Regions from separate parts of the Salinispora goodfellowii genome, predicted to be linked through region 2. Evidence: riboswitches for the same ligand, from Rfam matches in the RefSeq annotation. Region 2 holds a riboswitch; the other holds the start of a gene.
What was found. A riboswitch is a leader RNA that binds a small molecule or an ion and turns the genes downstream of it on or off. The one in region 2 is predicted to bind thiamine pyrophosphate.
Positions count from the first base shown of each region.

Region 1: linked by a shared signal. The riboswitch ahead of T398_RS06025 (thiamine phosphate synthase) and the one ahead of T398_RS22720 (ECF transporter S component) in region 2 are both predicted to bind thiamine pyrophosphate.

Region 1 is NZ_JCANTD010000003.1:258,867-268,824, reverse strand. Features, by position in the region: gene T398_RS06035 (ATP-binding cassette domain-containing protein) at 1-249, shown strand, start outside; gene T398_RS06030 (aldo/keto reductase) at 266-1,234, shown strand; TPP riboswitch at 1,377-1,486, shown strand; gene T398_RS06025 (thiamine phosphate synthase) at 1,481-2,107, shown strand; gene thiO (glycine oxidase ThiO) at 2,101-3,297, shown strand; gene thiS (sulfur carrier protein ThiS) at 3,288-3,488, shown strand; gene T398_RS06010 (thiazole synthase) at 3,485-4,264, shown strand; gene T398_RS06005 (thiamine phosphate synthase) at 4,261-4,869, shown strand; gene thiD (bifunctional hydroxymethylpyrimidine kinase/phosphomethylpyrimidine kinase) at 4,866-5,654, shown strand; gene thiC (phosphomethylpyrimidine synthase ThiC) at 5,672-7,264, shown strand; gene T398_RS05990 (hypothetical protein) at 7,358-8,779, opposite strand; gene T398_RS05985 (cupin domain-containing protein) at 8,858-9,160, opposite strand; gene T398_RS05980 (LLM class F420-dependent oxidoreductase) at 9,157-9,958, opposite strand, start outside.
Region 2 is NZ_JCANTD010000034.1:27,805-37,762, forward strand. Features, by position in the region: gene gnd (NADP-dependent phosphogluconate dehydrogenase) at 1-1,305, opposite strand, end outside; gene T398_RS22710 (energy-coupling factor transporter transmembrane component T family protein) at 1,404-2,204, opposite strand; gene T398_RS22715 (ABC transporter ATP-binding protein) at 2,201-3,628, opposite strand; gene T398_RS22720 (ECF transporter S component) at 3,693-4,289, opposite strand; TPP riboswitch at 4,362-4,468, opposite strand; gene T398_RS22725 (alpha/beta fold hydrolase) at 4,573-5,403, shown strand; gene T398_RS22730 (ArsR/SmtB family transcription factor) at 5,407-5,715, opposite strand; gene T398_RS22735 (metal ABC transporter permease) at 5,754-6,629, opposite strand; gene T398_RS22740 (metal ABC transporter ATP-binding protein) at 6,631-7,392, opposite strand; gene T398_RS22745 (metal ABC transporter substrate-binding protein) at 7,389-8,420, opposite strand; gene T398_RS22750 (hypothetical protein) at 8,475-8,732, opposite strand; gene T398_RS22755 (antibiotic biosynthesis monooxygenase family protein) at 8,760-9,101, shown strand; gene T398_RS22760 (Rv0361 family membrane protein) at 9,326-9,799, shown strand; gene T398_RS22765 (glycine--tRNA ligase) at 9,911-9,958, shown strand, end outside.

The DNA.
Region 1 (9,958 bases), on a different contig from region 2:
CAGCAGGCTCGGTTCCTGGTGCTGCTGCTGGAGCTGTCCGGGGCGACCCTGCTGCTGCTTGACGAGCCGACGGACAACCTGGACCTGGCCTCGGCCGAGGCGCTCGAAGCGGGGTTGGCCGCGTTCGCGGGGACGGTGGTGGCGGTGACCCATGATCGATGGTTCACCCGTTCCTTCGATCGATTCTTGCTGTTCCAAGGGGACGGCGAGGTGGTGGAGGTCGCCGAGCCGGTCTGGGAGGTGGCCTGAGCGCGGGCGGCATAGGGTGGATTTCGTGACTGAGATGACGTACCGCCGGTTGGGCGACTCCGGGCTCGTGGTGTCCGCGGTCGGCGTCGGCTGCAACAACTTTGGCCGCCGGGTCGACCTGGACGGGACCCGGGCGGTGGTGGCGGCCGCCCTCGACTCCGGGATCAACTTCTTCGACACCGCCGACATCTATGGTGCTCCGCCGGGTGGCTCCGAGGAACTCCTCGGCCAGGTGTTCAAGGGGCGCCGGGACGATGTGGTGATCGCCACCAAGTTCGGCATGGACATGGACGGCCACAACGGGCCGGACTACGGCGCCCGCGGTGCCCGGCGCTATGTGATGCGGGCGGTGGAGGCTTCGCTGCGGCGGCTGCAGACCGACCACATTGACCTGTACCAGCTGCACCAGCCGGACCCGGGCACTCCGATCGACGAGACGCTCGCCGCACTGGACGATCTGGTCACCGCCGGCAAGGTGCGGTACCTGGGCAACTCCAACTTCGACGGCTGGCAGATCGCCGACGCGGACTGGACCGCCAGCTCGCGCGGGTCGACCCGGTTCATCTCCGCCCAGAACCACTACTCGTTGCTCGAACGGGGCGTCGAGGCCGAGGTTGTCCCGGCGTGTGCGCGGTTCGGGCTGGGCCTGCTGCCCTTCTTTCCCCTCGCCAACGGACTGCTCACCGGCAAGTACCAGCGCGGCGCGGCGGCGCCGTCGGGCACTCGCCTCGCCGGTGGCGGCCGGTACGCGGCCCGGCTGGCCGCCGCCGAGTGGGACACCATCGAGGCGCTCGAGGCATACGCGGCCGAGCGCGGGCTCAGCCTGCTTCAGGTCGCCATCGGCGGGCTCGCCGCCCAGCCCGCGGTGGCCTCGGTGATCGCCGGTGCCACCAAGCCTGACCAGGTGCGGGCCAACGCGGCGGCGGGCTCCTGGTCACCCGATGCCGACGATCTGGCCGCCCTGCGGGCGGTACTCGACAGCTAGCGAGGGGAGAATCTCGGCCTCCCATCGTCTCGACGGTGGGAGGCCGATTCGTGTCCGGTCCGGCTCCGGCAGCGGCCGGTCCGCACACCCGCGTCGAGGACGCCGTCTTGGCAGCCACACGGCGCCTGCCGTACGGTGGTGGGTAGGAACCCACGGGAGCCCGGTAAACCGGGCTGAGAGGGGGGCTGAGAGCCCCCGACCGTTGAACCTGATCCGGATAGTGCCGGCGCAGGGAGGAGAGTTGCCGTGTCGTCCCTTGGGCGTCTACATCTGATTACCGACACTCGACCTGGGCACAACCCGCTCACCGTGGTGCGGGCCGCCCTGGCGGTGGCTCGCGCCGAACTGGTCGTCCAGGTCCGCGTGACCGACGACGCGACCGACCGGCAGGCGTACGACCTGGCCCGCCAGGTGACCGCGCTCTGCGCCCCGTACGGTGCGACCTGCCTGGTGAATGACCGGCTACACGTGGCTCTGGCGGTTGGTGCTGCCGGTGGGCACGTGGGCGTCGAGGACCTGCCGGTCGGGGCGGCCCGCGTGGTGCTCGGCTCCGCCGCTGTCCTCGGCGCCACCGCCCGGTACGCGGACACCGCCGTCGAGGCGGTCGCCGCCGGGGCCAGCTACCTCGGGGTCGGGCCGGTCCGCCCCAGCACCTCAAAGGACGGCCTGCCGCCCCCGATCGGCGTGGCGGGGGTACGAGCGGTTTCCGCCGCGGTCAGCGTGCCGGTGATCGCCATCGGGGCGGTGACCGCGGCGGACGTGCCCGCCCTGCGGGCCGCGGGCGCGTACGGAGTGGCGGTGATCGGCGCGCTCTCGCGCGCCGCCGACCCTGCCCGGACCACCACCGAACTGATGGCGGCACTGACATGGTGAGCAGACTCCCCGGCACCCCCCGGGGCGGCAACCGGAACTCGCTGTCCACCCCCGACGTCGCGGTGGTCGGGGCCGGGCCGATCGGCTTGGCCATCGCCTGGCGGTGCGCGGCCCACGGGCTGCGGGTCGTCGTACACGACCCGGATCCCGGCTCGGGTGCGGTGCACGCCGCGGCGGGGATGCTCGCGCCCGTCGCCGAGGCGTACTTCGGGGAGCACGAGCTGACCGGACTGCTCACCGAGTCGGCGGCGCGCTGGCCGGCGTTCGCCGCCGAGCTGGCCGCCGCCTCCGGCACCGACGTCGGCTACCGCAGCGAGGGCACCCTGATGGTCGGGCTCACCACCGACGATCTCGCGGTGGCCCGCCGGCTCTGGGCGTACCAGCAGGGGCTGGGGCTGCCGGTCACCCCACTGCGCCCCTCCGAGCTTCGAGACCGGGAGCCGGCGCTGTCACCCCGGCTGCGGGGTGGCGCCTACGCCGGCACCGATCACCAGGTGGACCCGCGGCGGCTGGTGTCGGCGTTGCGCACCGCCACCGAGCGGGCCGGGGGAGTGCTGGTGCCGACGCCGGTCCAGCGGTTGACCGAGGTGACCGCGGGGACCACGGTGGTCGCGGCCGGCTGCGGCTCCGCCGCGCTGACCGGGTTGCCGGTCCGCCCGGTCAAGGGCCAGGTGCTTCGGCTCCGTGCTCCCGGTGCGCCGGGCTTCCAGCACGTGATCCGGGGCTTCGCCGACGGGGAGCAGGTCTATCTCGTCCCGCGGCCGGACGGGGAGGTCGTGGTCGGGGCGACCTCGGAGGAGCGCACCGACACCATGGTGACCAGCGGTGCGGTGTTGCGGTTACTCCGGGCCGCCACCGAACTGGTACCCGAGGTGGCTGAGTACGAGCTGGTCGAGGCGGTCGCCGGGCTCCGTCCGGGCAGCCCCGACAACGCGCCGATCCTTGGCCCGCTCCCGGGCCGGCCGGGGGTGCTCGCCGCGACCGGGCACCACCGGCACGGGGTGGTGCTCACCCCGGTGACCGCCGACCTGATCGCCGACCTGATCACCACCGGTACGCCGGATCCGCTACTCGCCGCCTTCACCCCGGAGCGCCTCGGTCCGGGGCTGTCCCGTCCACCCGCCACCGCTGACCCGGCGTGCGGATCCGCCGTGTCCCGGCCGACCCCACTGGAGGAGTCGTGGAACTGATGGTGAACGGCCTTGGGCGCAGCCTGCCCACCGGCTCCACGCTCGCGGACCTGGTCCGAGCGGTGACCGAACAGGAGCGTGGTCTGGCGGTCGCCGTCAACGGCGAGGTCGTGCCCCGGGGCGGCTGGCCGGTCACCCTGCTGTGCGAGGGCGACCGGGTCGAGGTGCTCAGCGCCGCGCAGGGCGGGTGAGCGGGGTGACCTTCGAACTGGGTGGGGTACCGATCCCGTCGCGACTGGTCCTCGGCACCGGCGGGGCCGCCAACCTCACCGTCCTGGAAGAGGCGATCCGAGCCTCCGGCACCGGACTGGTCACGGTGGCGCTGCGCCGGGTGGACACCACCGGGGGCCCTTCGGGTGGCCTACTGGACCTGGTCGACCGGTGCGGGGTCCGGCTGCTGCCCAACACCGCTGGCTGCTACACGGCGGGTGAGGCGGTGAAGGTGGCCCAGCTGGCCCGGGAGGCGTTCGAGACCGACTGGGTGAAGCTTGAGGTGATCGGCGACGAACGTACTCTGCTGCCCGACGGCGTGGAGCTGTTGCGGGCCGCGGAGGAGTTGGTCGCCGACGGGTTCACCGTGCTGCCGTACACCTCGGACGACCCGATTCTGGCGCGTCGGCTCGCCGATGTCGGCTGCGCGGCGGTGATGCCGGCGGGTTCTCCGATCGGGTCGGGGCTCGGGGTGTCGAACCCGCACCACATCCGGCTCATCCGGCAGAGCGTGGCGGTGCCGGTGATCCTGGACGCGGGGATCGGCACCGCCTCCGATGCGGCGCTCGCCATGGAACTGGGCTGCGACGCGGTGCTGCTGGCCAGCGCGGTGACCCGGGCCGCCGATCCGGTGGCGATGGCGACAGCGATGCGGTACGCGGTCGAATCCGGCCGGCTCGCGTACCAGGCGGGCCGGATACCGCGCCGCTTCCACGCCCTCGCCTCGACTCCGGACGATGGGCGGCCGGAGCTGTGACCGGGCTTACCGGCCTGGTGGTGCTCACCGATCGCTGGGTGGCCCGGCGACCGCTCGTCGAGGTTGTCGCCGCGGCGGTGGCCGGCGGTACGCGCTGGGTGGTGCTGCGGGAGCGGGACCTTCCCCGGGCCGAGCGCGTCGCCCTCGCCGATGACCTGCGTCAGGTCCTCACCCCGGTCGGCGGTACGTTGGTCGTTGCCGGCCCGGACCCGCTCGGCGGCGACGCGGTGCACCTGCCGGCGGCTGGTCCGTACCCGCCGCCGCGACTCGGGCTGATCGGCCGTTCCTGCCACGACGAGGCGGAACTGGGCCGGCTCACGGTTGAGGACTATGCCACTCTCTCCCCCGTCTATCCGACGCCGACGAAGCCCGGCTACGGCCCACCGCTGCTTCCGTCCGGGTTGGCAGGCTTGATCAAGGCCAGTCCAGTCCCGGTGGTGGCGCTGGGCGGGATCGAGACGTCCGGGCAGGTGCGCGACTGTGTGCGGGCGGGAGCCGCCGGGGTGGCGGTCCTGGGTGCGATCATGCGGGCCGAGGACCCGGGCGCCGTAGCCGCCGCCCTTCAGGGAGCCTTCGACGCCGTCGCCCGGGTAGGCATGCGATGACACCCCGTACCGTCCTCACCATCGCTGGCTCGGACTCCGGCGGGGGTGCCGGCATCCAGGCCGACCTGAAGGTCTTCGCGGCGCTGGGGGCGTACGGCACCAGCGTCGTCACCTCCGTCACCGCGCAGAATACCTGCGGTGTTGATGCCGTGCTGTCGTTGCCCCCGCAGACCGTCACCGACCAACTGGAGAGCGTGCTCACCGACTTCACGGTGCGGGCGGTGAAGACCGGCACGCTCGGTAGCCCGGCGATCGCCGACGCGGTCGCTGTTGCGGCGGGGGAGGGCCGACTGCCGCACCTCGTCGTCGACCCGGTGCTGGTGTCGACCAGTGGACGTCGGCTGGGAACGGTCGCGGCGGTGGAGCGGTTGCTGCCGTTCGCCCGGGTGGCGACGCCGAATCGGGCGGAGGCCGCGGCCCTCACCGGCGGCCGGGTGGAGACGGTCGAGGAGATGGTCGTCGCCGCGAAGGCACTGGCCGCCGGCGGACCGGAGTATGTCGTGGTCACCGGCGGGGACACCGACGGTGAGGAAGCGGCGGTGGACGTGCTCCACGGCGAGGACGGCACCATCCAGTTCCGCGCGGCCCGGGTGTCGACCCGGCACAACCACGGCACCGGGTGCTCGTTCTCGGCGGCCGTCGCCGGCCGGCTGGCGTTCGGTGATTCGGTGCCGACAGCCGTCGCGGCGGCCAAGGAATATGTGACCCGGGCGCTGATCGGCGCTCGGGGCTGGGAGTTGGGCGCGGGACGCGGACCACTCGATCACTTCAGCTGGTCCGTCTGACCTATAGGGAGGCTGTCATGCAGAAACGTCGCAAGGTCTACGTCGAGGGATCGCGGCCGGACATCCAGGTGCCCTTCGCCGAGGTCGACCTCGCCGGAGACAACCCGCCCGTCCGGCTCTACGACACCTCGGGACCGGGCTCCGACCCGGAGGCGGGGCTAGCGCCGATGCGCGGCAAGTGGATCGCGTCGCGGGGGGACGTCGCCCCGGTCCGCGGGGCTGGTACCCCGTTGGCGGGGGTGGACGGCCAGCGGCCGACCCAGCTGGCGTACGCCCGGGCCGGGGTGGTGACGCCGGAGATGGAGTTCGTGGCGATCCGGGAGGGGGTGGCGCCGGAGTTGGTGCGGGAGGAGATCGCGACCGGGCGAGCCGTGCTGCCACTGAACGTCAACCATCCGGAGTGCGAGCCGGCGATCATCGGCAAAGCCTTCCTGGTGAAGATCAATGCGAATATCGGCACCTCGGCGGTGACCTCCTCGATCGCCGAGGAGGTGGAGAAGCTGACCTGGGCGACCCGGTGGGGCGCGGACGCGGTAATGGACCTGTCGACCGGCAAGCGGATCCACGAAACCCGGGAGGCGGTCGTCCGGAACTCTCCGGTGCCGATCGGCACCGTGCCGGTCTACCAGGCCCTGGAAAAGGTGGGTGGCGATCCGGCGAAGTTGAGCTGGGAGGTGTTCCGGGAGACGATCATCGAGCAGGCCGAGCAGGGCGTCGACTACATGACCGTGCACGTCGGCGTGCTGCTGGCATACGTGCCGCTCGCGGTGGAACGGGTGACCGGGATCGTCTCCCGGGGTGGTTCGATCATGGCGGCGTGGTGCCTCGCCCACCATGAGGAGAACTTCATCTACACGAACTTCCGGGAACTTTGCGAGATCATGGCCCGCTACGACGTGACGTTCTCGTTCGGCGACGGGCTGCGCCCCGGCTCCATCGCGGACGCCAACGACGAGGCGCAGTTCGCCGAGCTGCGTACCCTCGGTGAGCTGACGAAAATTGCCTGGGAGTACGACGTCCAGGTGATGATCGAGGGCCCCGGGCACGTGCCGATGCACAAGATCAAGGAAAATGTGGACCTGCAGCAGGAGTGGTGCCACGAGGCGCCGTTCTACACGCTGGGCCCACTGGCCACGGACATCGCGCCCGCGTACGACCACATCACCTCCGCTATCGGCGCGGCGATGAGCTCCTGGTTCGGCACCGCGATGCTCTGCTATGTCACCCCGAAGGAGCACCTCGGGTTGCCGGACCGGGACGATGTGAAGGCCGGCGTGATCGCTTACAAGATCGCCGCGCACGCCGCCGATCTGGCCAAGGGGCACCCGGGGGCCCAGGAGTGGGACGACGCGCTCTCCAAGGCGCGGTTCGAGTTCCGCTGGGAGGACCAGTTCAACCTGGCGTTGGACCCGGAGACCGCGCGGGCCTACCACGACGCCACCCTGCCGGCTGAGCCAGCGAAGACGGCCCACTTCTGCTCGATGTGCGGCCCGAAGTTCTGCTCCATGAAGATCACCCAGGAGCTGAAGGAGTACGCCGCACGCGGCATGAAGGACAAGTCAGAGGAGTTTGTCGCCTCCGGCGGTCGGGTCTACCTTCCGCTTGCCTGATCTCTGACCACGGTGGCACCCCGACCAGCGGGCGGGGTGCCACCGTGGCACCCACATCGACCGGGCCAGTCGAGGCGCCGGGGCGGCCCCGGGTCAGTCGGCGTGATGCCGGCCGACAGAACGCAACGAGCGGCGAGCGCTTTCCCGATCGGGCTCGTTGTTGGGCACCGGCTCGCTCAGACCGGTGACCCAGTCCACGAACTCCTCGTCCGGTGCTGGTAGCCGGACCTCCGCCGGCGGCTTTCCCGCCTCGTCGACCCGGGTGCGACTGCGTCGGAACAGGCTTCGGCGGCGCGGGGCGGGCGGCGTCGCGCCGGCCACCACCGGGTCGGCTGCGGTGCCCGGGTCGGCTTCGTCCTCGTCCGACGCCGGACGCGGCGGGGCCGCCGGTACGGGGCCGCCGGTGGTCGGCGCGGCCGAGTCGACCTCGGCCGGAGCCGGGCGTACCGGGGAGACTGCCGTCGGCGCGGGCGTGAGCAGCGGTGCGGGACCGGGTGTCGGCTCGGGCTTCGAGGCCGGCTTGGGGTCGGGAGCCGGGTCGGGGTCGGGAGCCGGGTCGGGGTTGGCCGCCGGCTTGAGGGCGGGTGTCGACCCGGGGCTGGCTGCCGGTGGGCGTTTCTTCGGTGGCCAGCGCAGTAGCGTGGTGGCTCGTTCGACGGGGCGTTCGAGCAGCGGCCAGCGCAGCAACGCGGCGCCGGCCGAGCCGAGCCCGCCGGCGACCACCGAGAGCAGGGCGGCGTAGTACGGCGTGGCCTGGTACTGGTCCGGATCCGTCCCGGGTCCCGCGGCCAGGTACGCGCCGGCTAACAGCATCGGCCCGGGGAGCCCGGTCAGCGCGCCGACGGATGCGGCCTGCCCGCGCCGACGGCCGAGGCCGCCGCTGCCGGCTCCGGCCAGTAGCACCGCCACCGGAAGGCCCAGCAGGCAGAGGCGGTTCGCCGCGGCGGGATCGAGCCAGGAGGGTTCCCACACCCCGAGGCGTACTGCCCGAAGTGGACCGGTGTCGTTCAGCGACGGAGCAACCGAGGCCAGGGCGAGGAACCAGCCCAGGCCGGCGACGAACGCCAGGTTCCAGAGCAGTGGGGGTCGGATGAGGACGGCCAGCGCCGCGCCCCCGCCGAGTACCACGCCGAGGAGTGCACCAGCGGCGACGGACCAGACCGGCGCCCCGGCACCCACGTCGGCGGCTCGGGCGGACTGCATTCCCAGCGGCGCGACGACCGTGGCGCCGAGCGCGGCGGCGCCCGCCACCGCAGCCCGCCGACCAGCGCTGATCAGCGGGGCTCCCCGGCGCGCCAGCCGGTCGGCACCGACCGCACCGGCGACTGCGGCGTTCGCCGTGAACCAGGCGACCCAGGCGAGCTGTGCTGGCCCCTGGTCGAGGCCCGCACCGGTGAAGGCGCCGGAGAAGCGCACGATGCCGAAGCCGAATGCGACGCCGAGCTGTCCGGCTCCGGCCAACAGGCTTACCCCAAGCGCCGCGAGCAGTAGCTTGCCCAAGGTCCGAAACGCCATGCCGGGCACGTTACGGTCCCGGTCCGGGCGCGCGCCACTGGCACGCCGGGGCGGGGTGCGGTAGCCCCCGGCGCTGGACTACTTGAGCTCGACCAGCCGGGCCAGGTAGGTCGTGTCGCCCGTGTTGGTGAGCATGTGCACAGCACCCGGATCCCGATAGACGACGCCGCCGGTCGGCTCGTCGGCGTCGATCCGGTCGCCGTCGATGGTCTGCACGACGTTCTTGGCACCCTGGATCGCCACCACCAGATACGGGTGGTCGTGCCGATGCAGCGGCTGCCGCTCACCGGGTGCCAGCCGGATGTGCCAGACCCGTACCCGGTCGTTCTCGAAAACGATCTCCTGGCCCACCGGGCCCAGCTCAAGGTCGGTTGTGCTCATTGTGGTCCATCCAGTTGGGGGAGCACCTCGGCGGCGACGAGCTCCAGGTGGTCGAGGTCGGCGAGGTCGATGAGGCGCAGGTGGACGCGGCTCGCTCCGATCGCGGCGAACTCGCCGATGCGTTCGACGAGCTGCGCGGGCGAGCCCACGACCGCATCCTCCGGGGGCAGTGCGCTGGGTCGGTGTAGCGGAGTGGCGCGGTGGCGCGCCTCGGCGTCGGTACGGCCGATGGCCACCACAATCCCCGCCGAGAGCGTCAGCGGTTGCCGCCCGGACTCGGCCCGGCCAGCGGCATCGCACGCCTCCCGGACCCGCTGATACGCCGCCGCCGTCTGCGCGACGGGGGTGAACGGCATGTTGAACTCGTCGCCGTACCGGGCGGCCAGGTCCGGGGTACGCTTCGCGCCGCGACCGCCCACGATCACCGGTGGACCGGGGCGCTGGACCGGCTTCGGCAGGGCTGGGGCGTCAACGAGTTGGTAGTGCTCTCCGCTGTGGTTGAACCCGGCCCCTGGAGGGGTACGCCACAGGCCGGTGACGATCTCCAGCTGTTCGGCCAGCCGGTCGAACCGTTCGCCGACCCTGGGGAAGGGGATCCCGTACGCGGTGTGCTCCCGTTCGTACCATCCGGCGCCGATGCCCAGCTCGACCCGGCCACCGCTCATCTGGTCGACCTGCGCCACCATGATGGCCAGCGGGCCGGGCAGCCGGAAGGTGGCCGACGTGACCAGCGTGCCGAGCCGGATCCGGTTGGTCTCGCGGGCCAGCGCGGCCAGCGTCAGCCAGGCGTCCGTGGGA
Region 2 (9,958 bases):
GCGCAGCGCGTCGAAGTAGGACAGGGACGAGGCGAACGCGGGGGTGGGCACGCCGGCGTGGGCAGCCTCGGCGACCACGCGCCGCCACCCCGACAACCCGGCGCGTACGGCGTCGGCGAACCACGGCGCCACCAGCAGCGTGGGCAGGTCGGGTTGCTCGTCGTACGCCTGCCGGATCCGGTCGAGGAAGCGGGCCCGGATGATGCATCCGCCGCGCCAGATCGTGGCGGTGCCGCCCAGGTCGATGTCCCAGTCGTACTCCTGGCTGCCGGCCCGGATGTGGTCGAAGCCCTGCGCGTACGCGATGATCTTGCTGGCCAACAGCGCGCGCCGGACGTCCTCGATGAAGCTGCCCCGATCCTCGACCCGCCAGGTCGGCCCCGCGCCGGCGAACGCGTGGCGGATGGCCGCGCGCTGGTCGGCGTGCCCGGAGAGGGAACGCGCGAACGTCGCCTCGGCGATGCCGGTGATCGGAATGCCCAGGTCCAGGGCGTTCTGCACGGTCCAGCGTCCGGTGCCCTTCTGCTCCGCCTGGTCGAGCACGATGTCCACGAAGGCCCGCCCGGTGCCGGCGTCGGTGTGCCCGAGCACCTCAGCGGTGATCTCGATGAGGTACGACTCCAGCTCGCCGGAGTTCCACTCTCGGAAGATCTCCGCCAGCTCGGCCGGGGTCGCGTCCAGGCCGGTCCGCAGGAGGTCGTACGCCTCGGCGATGAGCTGCATGTCGGCGTACTCGATGCCGTTGTGGACCATCTTGACGAAGTGGCCGGCTCCGTCCGGACCGATATGCCGGCAGCAGGGCTCGCCATCCACCTGCGCCGCGATCTGTTCGAAGATCGGCCCCAGCTTCTGGTAGGACTCGGCAGAGCCGCCCGGCATGATGCTCGGCCCCCACAACGCGCCCTCCTCGCCACCGGAGACACCGGTGCCGACGAAGTGCAGCCCCTGTTTGCGCAGTGCCTCCTCGCGCCGCCGGGTGTCGGCGAAGTGGGCGTTGCCGCAGTCGACGATGATGTCGCCGGCATCGAGTAGCGGCACCAGCTCGTCGATGACGGCGTCGGTCGGGGCACCGGCTTTGACCATCGTGATGACCGCCCGGGGGCGCTCCAACGCGGCGACGAGGTCGGCCAGCGAGTCGGTGGGGACGAACCGCCCCTCCTCGCCGTGCTCGGCGACCAGCCGGCGGGTCCGTTCTGGAGAGCGGTTGTGCACCGCCACGACGAAGCCGTTGCGGGCCAGGTTCCGGGCGAGGTTGCGCCCCATCACCGCCAGCCCGGTAACGCCGATCTGTGCCTGCCCGCTCATCCCCGCCACCTCCGCCTCGATCTTCGTCTGTGACCGTATCGTGCTCCAGGTTCCGCTGCTCCACAGCCACTCCACCCGGGGTGCGCGGGGCTCGACGGTCAGCCGATCAGGGGGCGGAACGCGCCGACGGCGACGCTGACCGTGAGCGCGGTGCCGGCCAGTATCGCCGCACCGGCGATCAGGAGACCGTCGGCGCGGCCGAAGTGTTGGCGGCGGGCCGTCGATCGGGGGGTCGTGGCGTCAAAGCCCCGCGCGTCCATCGCCACCGCGAGTCGGGTCCCGCGGCGGATCGCACCGACCAGCAGCGTGAACGCGGTTGACCCGAAGAGCCGCAGCCGGGCCAGCGGGTTACGGCCGGCGTCAACGCCCCGGGCCCGCCGCGCCATGCTGATCATTTGCCACTCCTGGGCGAGCAACGGCACCAACCGGAACGCCGCCAGCGCCCCGTAGGCGAAGCGGGCGGGCAGCTTGGCATTTTGCACCAGCGCGTCGGCCAGGTCGGTCGGGTCGGTGGTTGCCACCACGATCAATCCCGGCAGGGCCACCGCGAACATGCGTAACACCAGACCGAGCGCGGTGATCAGCACGCCGGAGGTGATCAGGAACGGGCCGGCCTCGGCGAGGACTCGTCCGGAGCGCTCGGCGGCGAAGAGCACCAGCGTGCCGAGGACGCCCACCGCGCCGACCAGCAGCGGCACGGCCCGGCGGGCGAGCACCCGGAGCCGTACGCCGAACAGCGGCAGCAGGGCCAGCTCGAAGGCGATGGCGATGGCCGGTGCCACCGGGTCGAGGGTGGCGATCAGGATGACCGAGCAGAGCAGCGCCGCCGCCAGCTTCGCCACCGGGTTGCGCCGGGCCAGCGGGGCGTCTGGTCCGGTCACCGGTTCGAGGTTGATCACGGCGCGTGCCGCGGATGGTCGAGCCGTACCTGGCGGTCGGCGAGCGCGGCGATGAACTCCGGGTCGTGGGTCACCGTGACCAGCCCGTGCCCGTTGTCGCGCAGCTCGGCGAAGAGCTCCACCAGTTCCCGCCAGGTCCGCCGGTCCTGGCCGAAGGTGGGCTCGTCGCAGACGAGCAGGCGGGGCGCGGTGGCCAGGGCCGTCGCCACGCTCAGCCGCCGCGCCTCGCCACCGGAGAGGGTGTACGGGTTGGCCTCGGCGAGCGCCGTCAGGCGGAGCCGGTCGAGCAGCGCGTCCACGGTGGCGCGGACCTGCGCCTCGGTCCGGCCGGTGCGGCGTGGACCCAGCGCCAGCTCGTCGGCGACGGTGGCGGTGACGAACTGGTGTTCCGGATCCTGGAAGACCGAACCGATCCGATGCACCAGCGCCGGCGCCCGCCATCGGTGCGGCGGGGTGCGGGCGTCCCCGCCGGCCAGCTCCGTGGTCGCGGTGACCCGGCCCGCCGCCGGTGCGAGCAGCCCACCCAGCAGGAGGGCCAGGGTGGACTTCCCGGCCCCGTTGGGTCCGTGCACGGCGAGCGCCTCGCCGGCCCGTACGGTGAGGGAGACGCTGGCCAGCCGGGGCGGCAGGGCGAGCTCGTCAGCGGTGAGTAACGCCTCACCGGCGCTGGTGGTGGCCGGCCGCGACGGCACCGGATGGCCCGGCACCCAAACCCCCTCGGCGGCGAGCGCCGCGCCGTGCGCGGCGAAGACCGCCTGCGGGGTGCCGTCGACGTGGACGCCGCCGCCGGGGGCCAGCACGACCACCCGGTCGACCAGCGGCAGCGCCTCGGCGAGCCGGTGCTCGACGAGGAACAGGGTGGTGTCGGCATCGAGCGCCGTGGCGACCGCGTCGCGGATCAGCGCCGCACCGGCCGGGTCCAGGTTAGCGGTCGGCTCGTCGAGCAGCAGCAGGCGCGGGCGGAGCGCGAGCACCCCGGCGAGGGCGAGGCGCTGCTGTTCACCACCGGAGAGGGCGGCGGTCGGCCGGTCCCGGCCGTAGCGGAAACCGACCCGGCGCAGGGCCTCGTCCACCCGGGGCCAGATCTGCTCCGCGGGTAGCCCGCGGTTCTCGGGGCCGAAGGCGACGTCGTCGCCGCAGCGCGCCATCACCAGCTGGGTCTCCGGGTCCTGGAAGAGCAGGCCGACCTCTTCGCGGGCCGTGCGTGGGTCCCGGCCGTCGACCTCGACCGTGCCCTCCTGCTCGCCGGAGTCCTCGGGGAGCAGCCCGGCCAGCGCGGCGAGCAGGGTGCTCTTACCCGCCCCGGAGGCCCCCAACAGAAGGACCCGTTCGCCGTGCTCGATCCGCAGGTCGAGCCCGCGTACGGCCCACCGCTTCCGCCCCGCGTGCCGCCACCCGAAGCCCCGCAACCGGACCGCGCTCACCGGCGTCGCCCCGGAGTCGGATGCTGACCTGCGGACGGCGGCCCCAACCTCTGGATCGGCACGCTCAGATGGTGGTGCGTTCGCGGCCGGCGGGGAACAGGTCCAGTACGCCCGTCCGGGCCAGGGCCCGGGTCAGGTTCTCGGCGCCGAACCCGGCGATGGCGGTGGCGCTGGCGATCGTCAGCAGCGCGTATGGGATCCGGTAGCCGCCCAGCGCGTACTCGCTGTTCCAGACGAAGAAGTCGAAGAGGGCCGCGCCGAGGCCGGTCAGCGCACCCGCGAGCAGTGCCGTGGGCAGCCGGAAGGAGCGGTAGCGGAAGGCGGCGAAGGCCAGCTCGGCGCCGATCCCCTGGGCCAGGCCCTGGAGGATGGTGATGCTGCCCCACTCGTTGCCGAGCAGGGTGGACACGATCGCGGCCACCATTTCGCAGAAGAGCGCCGCGCCGGGGCGGCGGATCACCAGTCCGCCGAGCACCGCCGGGATCAGCCAGACGCCGTACATGATGGCCTGGGCCGGCGGGAAGAAGGCGAACACCGGGGTGGCGACGTTCCAGAGCAGCCCCCAGGCCCAGAAGATGACGCCGAAGGTGACGGCGATGACAGCGGCGACGACCACATCGACGGTGCGCCAGCGGTTGGTTGTTGTTGTGACTTTGCTCATCGGTCTTTCCCTGTCTGATCCGGGAGACCAGGGGAGGGCACGTCCATTCCGGCCCGGCCGGACGATGGCGCGACTGGAGGCCGACCGAACTCCCTGCGCTGGCATTACCCAGATCAGGTGCGAGGGTCTGTGGGACGTTGCCCACACTCTCAGCGCTGTGCGCTCCCCTGTCGGAGGTGAAAATGTGTAGTCGACGCTAGCACCTCCGAAGATTTTTCAACAAAGTGACATCGGTGCAGCTCGACCGGGGTTCTTTCGGCCGGTTCCCGGTAGGCTGCCGATCATGCGTGTCGATGTCCGCGGTTTTACCTTCGATGTCCACGTCGGTGGCCCGGCGGCCGGCCCGCCGGTGCTTCTGTTGCACGGCTTCCCCCAGCACAGTGGGGAGTGGGCCGACGTGGTGTCGCTCCTGCACGCCGCCGGGTTGCGCACGTACGCACTCGATCAGCGCGGCTACTCGCCCGGTGCCCGGCCGGCGGCGGTCTCCGCGTACCGCCTCGGTGAGCTGGTCGGCGACGCGGTGGCGGTGCTGGACCACCTCGGCGTCGCCGCCGCGCACGTGGTCGGGCATGACTGGGGCGCGGTGGTCAGCTGGGCCCTCGCCGCCGGGCATCCGGCGCGGGTGCGCTCGCTGACCGCGGTCTCCGTGCCGCACCCGGGGGCCATGGCCCACGCCCTGCGCACCGACCGGTCACAGCGGGCCCGCTCGGCGTACATGCGGCTGTTTCGGCGGGAAGGTACGGCGGAGGCGGTGTTGCTGGCGGTGCGGGCTACCGCGCTGCGCCGGATGCTGGCCGGTGTCGGCGACGCCGCCCGGATGGCCGCGTACGTCGAACCGATGCGCGCTCCGGGTGCGTTGAGTGCCGCCCTGAACTGGTACCGGGCGATGTCCTCGGGGGACCTAGCGGCCGTGGGTCCGGTGTCGGTGCCGACGACGTACGTCTGGAGCGACCGGGACATCGCGATCGGCCGCACCGCCGCCGCGGCCTGCGCCGCCCACGTGACCGGGGATTACCGCTTCGTCGAGCTGGTCGGGGTGAGCCACTGGATTCCGGACCGGGCGCCAGCGCCGCTCGCGGACGCGATCGTGGCCCGGGTCCGGGACCCGAGGTGAGCCTCAGGTGGGGGTGGTGTGCTCGCCGGCGTGGCTGACCGCGTCCGCCACGATGTGCGCGACGTGTTCGTCAACCAGCGTGTAGGCGATCTCCCGTCCGCGCCGGGAACCCCGCACCACTCCGGCGCCGCGGAGCACCCGCAGGTGCTGGGAGACCAGCGGCTGCGCGGCACCGAGCTGGTCAACCAATTCGTGTACGCACCGTTCGCCGTCGGCGAGTTGGCTGACGATGGCCAGCCGGATCGGGGCGGAGAGGGCGCGCAGCAGCTCGCTCGCCCCCTCGTAGGCGTCGTAGCCGGACTCGCTGCTCACAGGGGTAACGGTAACCAATCCCAGGGGCGCGCCGTTGGTCAGGACCGGCTCAGCACCACCTCGTGCGGCTCTACAGCCGACGGTTGCGCCGCGGGGACCCGTCGTCGTCGTAGCGTCCGCCAGCCCACGCGGCCGAGCGCCACCACCGCGAACGAGGCGATCGCCATCAGCACCACCGATGCGCCGGGGGCGGTGTCGGCGTTGGCCGCCACGTACACGCCCGATCCGGCGGCGAAGAGCCCGAGCGCCATGGCGGCCGTCATCGTGCTGCGGAACCCGCGGGTGACCTGCTGGGCGGCGGCGACCGGCACCACCATCAGGGCGCTGATCAGCAGGACGCCGACCGCGCGCATCGCGATGGTCACGGTGACCGCCGTGGCGACCGCGAGGAGCAGGTTGAGGGCGCGGACGGGCAGCCCGGAGACCCGGGCGTACTCCTCGTCGTGGCAGATCGCGAAGAGCGCCGGGCGCAACGCCAGCATGGTGACCAGGATCGCCGCGCCGAGCACCACGATCGTGGTCAGGTCGGTGGGGCTGATCGTGGAGAGCGAGCCGAAGAGGTACGAGTTGAGGCTCGCGCTGGTGCTGTCGGAGAGCCCGACGAGCATCACGCCGCCGGCGATGCCCCCGTAGAAGAGCAGGGCGAGCGCCAGGTCACCGGAGGTGCGACCGCGGGCCCGGACCAACTCGACGGTGATCGCGCCGAGGCTGGCGACGATCACCGCCACCAGGACCGGAGAGCGGTTGAGTAGCAGGCCGGCGCCGACGCCGGTGAGCGCCATGTGCCCGACGCCGTCACCGATCAGGGCCAGCCGTCGCTGTACCAGGTAGATGCCGAGCGCCGGGGCGGCCAGGCCGATGACCAACGCGCCGACCAGCGCACGCTGCATGTACGGGTACTGGAAGAGTTCCATCTCACGCGCTCCAGAGACCGGCGGGTTCGTTGGGACCGTGCGGGTGCACGTGGTCGTGGTCCGGGTCGGCATGGTGGCCGGCCGGTTCGGGCACCGGGCCGTCGTGCGCGATCCCCCCGGCGTGCACGACGACGGCCCGGGAGATCAACGGCCGCAGCGGCCCCAGCTCGTGCGCGACCAGCAGGACGGTGCCACCGCCGGCGACGAAATCCTGGAGCGCTCCGGCGAACGCCTCCTGGCTCGTCGCGTCGACCCCGGCGGTCGGTTCGTCGAGGACCAGCAGCTCCGGCTCGCCGGCCAGGGCCCGGGCGATGAGGACGCGCTGCTGCTGGCCGCCGGAGAGGGTCGAGACCGGGTCCCCGGTCCGGTCGGCGAGATCGACCGCCGCCAGGGCGGTCTCCACCGCCCTCCGGTCCGCGCGGCCGGGGGGCCGCAGGATGCCGCGGCGGGCCAGCCGCCCCGCCGCGACCACCTCGCGGACGGTGGCGGGTACGCCTCCGCCCGCGCCGAGGCGTTGCGGGACGTACCCGATGCGGTGCCACTGACGGAATCGCCGCGCCGGCTGGTCGAAGAGCGCGACCGAGCCGGCGCTGAGCGGGACGAGCCCGAGTACGGCTCGGGTCAGGGTGGACTTGCCGGAGCCGTTGGCGCCGAGCACGGCCACCACCTCGCCGGCGGTCACGGTCAGCGAGACGTCTCGCAGCACGGCCCGGCCCTCGTAGCCGATCGCCGCCCGCGTGACGGTGATGACGGGTGCGCTCATGCGCAGTCCAGCGCGGTTCGTAGCGCCGCGAGGTTGGCCCGCATCACCGAGAAGTAGTCCCCGTTGTTGTCGGCGGCGAGCCCCTCGAGCGGGTCGAGCACCGCGGTCTCGGCCCCGACCTGGGCCGCGATGGTCTCGGCGACCTTCGGGCTGACCAGCGTCTCGAAGAAGATCGTGGTGGCCTGGTGCTCCTTCGCCTCTTCGATCACCTCGGCCAGCCGCTGCGGCGACGGCTCGTGCTCCGGGCTCAGCCCGGTGACGCCGATCTGCTCCAGCTGGTAACGCGTGGTCAGGTAGCCGAAGGCGGTGTGGCTGACCACGATCTCCCGCCGCTGGCAGGTCTCCAAGCCGGCGGTGTACGCCGCGTCGAGCTGCTCCAGCTGGCCGCGGAGGTCGGACGCGCGGGCGGTGTAGTCGGCGGCGTGCGCGGGGTCGGCCTGGGCGAGCCGGTCGGCGAGCTGGTCGCCGACGGTGGCGAGCCGGGTGGGGTCCAGCCACAGGTGTGGATCTTTGCTGCCGGCCTCGGCCGCGTGGTCCGGGTCCGTCGGCGTCTCGGCGCCACCCTCGTCCTCGGGTCCGGCTTCGCCTTCGTGTCCGTGCTCGTCCTCGTGTCCGGCTTCGCCTTCGCCTTCGTGTCCGTGGTCGTGGCCGTCGGCGGTGGCGGCGAGCAGCGGCTCGACGGTGGTGACATCGAACGCCCGGTCGGCGGCGTTCTGCTGCACGGCCTCGTCGACCTGCGGCTGGAAGCCCTTGAGGTAGACGATCAGCTCGGCCCCGGCCACCTCCCCGACCTGGCTCGGGCTCAACTCGACGTCGTGCGGCTCGGCGCCGGGCTTGACCAGGTTACTGACGGTTACCGCGTCGCCGCCGATCTGCTGGGTCAGGAACTGGAGTGGGTAGAACGCGGCGACTACCTCAACCCGCTCCGGGTCGGCATCGGCCGGCTTGTCGGAGCAGGCGGCGGCGCCGAGGGCGAGCAGGACGGCGGAGGTGGCGGCCAGGGCGCGTGGAGCATGGCGGTTGTTCATGCGGGCAACTGTCCGCAACAATGATAATGATTGTCAAAAACGCATGAGTGCATGTCAGAGGAGCTTGACCAGCCCGGCGGTGATCAGCAGCGTCAGCACCAGGAGCCGGACCACCCGCAGCCGCGTCGGCTGGCTCGCCCCCGTGGTGACCACCAGCGCGGCCACGACCGCCGCGAGGGCGAGGGTGAGTAGCCCGCCGATCACCCCCGGAGTGAAGAGTGCGACCAGCACCACCACCAGGGTGACCAGGAAGACTGCCGTCGGGTTTGCCCGGGCCAACCGGCTCGCTAACCGGTGCTGCGTACGCTGCATCCCACAGACTCTACGAGGAGGTAGCCGGTGTTGGTCACCAACCGGTTCGTGGTCGAGCCCGATGTCGTCGCCGACTTCACCGCACGGGCGCACGGCGCGCTCGCGGCGCTCGCGGCCCGCCCCGGATATCTGCGTGGGCAACTCGTCCGCGCGCTGGACGACCCGCGCCACTGGTGCCTGCTCACCGAGTGGGAGTCGGTCGGCACCTACCGGCGAGCGCTCGGCGGTTTCGATGTCAAGGTCACCGCGGTTCCGCTGCTCGCCGAGTCGGTCGACGAACCGTCGGCCTACGAGGCCCTCGCCACCGCCGCGCCCGGCGCCGACGTGGTCGTGGCGACGAGCGATCGGGCGGCCGATCCGTACCGGTGAGCGATACGCACTACATTGAGCCCATGACCGCTCCCGGACCGGCCGCTCCCGCACCGCACCCGTCGGTGCCCGGCCCGCAAGACGGCGCCGCACCCCCCGCCGGGCCGGGGCCGGCAGACGGCGCCGCACCCGCCGCCGGGCCGGGGCCGGCAGACGGCGCCGCACCCCCCGCCGTGCCCGGATCGCCCTCCGGGCCGCCCTTCGGACCGCCCTCCGGGCCGGGAGTGCCGAATCCGCCCGCCGGCCCCGGCGTCGCGCCGCCGTTCGCGGCACCGCCGGTCGAGGGCCGTCGTACCCGACTCTGGCTGGGACTCGGTGCCGGGGCGCTCGCCCTGGCGCTCTGCTGCGGCGGCGGGGGCGCGGCGGTGCTCGGGCTCCTGGTGGCCGGTGTGCAGGCGATCGATGAGCAGGGGCGAGCGGCCTCCACCGACTACTACCAGGCGTTGGTGGAACAGGAGTACGGCGCCGCCTACGACCAACTCTGTCCACAGGCACGACAGCAGATGTCGCGGCGGGAGTTCGAACGGCGGGCCGCCAGCGCGCCGCAGGTGACCTCGTTCCAGGTCGGCGAGGTCGACCAGAACGACCTGACCGTGTCGGTGGACGTCACCCTCAGGGGCGGCGACCGGGAAAGCCAACGGGTGGACCTCGAGCAGAACCAGCAGACCGGTCAACTGGAGGTGTGCGGGGTCAGCTGAACCGCTCCCGGTATTCTCCTGGGCTCAGGACGTCGCCGGTCGTACCGTTGTCCCGAGCCTCGCTCCATCCCGTACTGTCCCCGCCGACCGCCAGCCGGCGTAGGAGGAAAAATGCCTGCAGACCGTATCGACGCCGTTGTCAGCCTCGCCAAGCGTCGG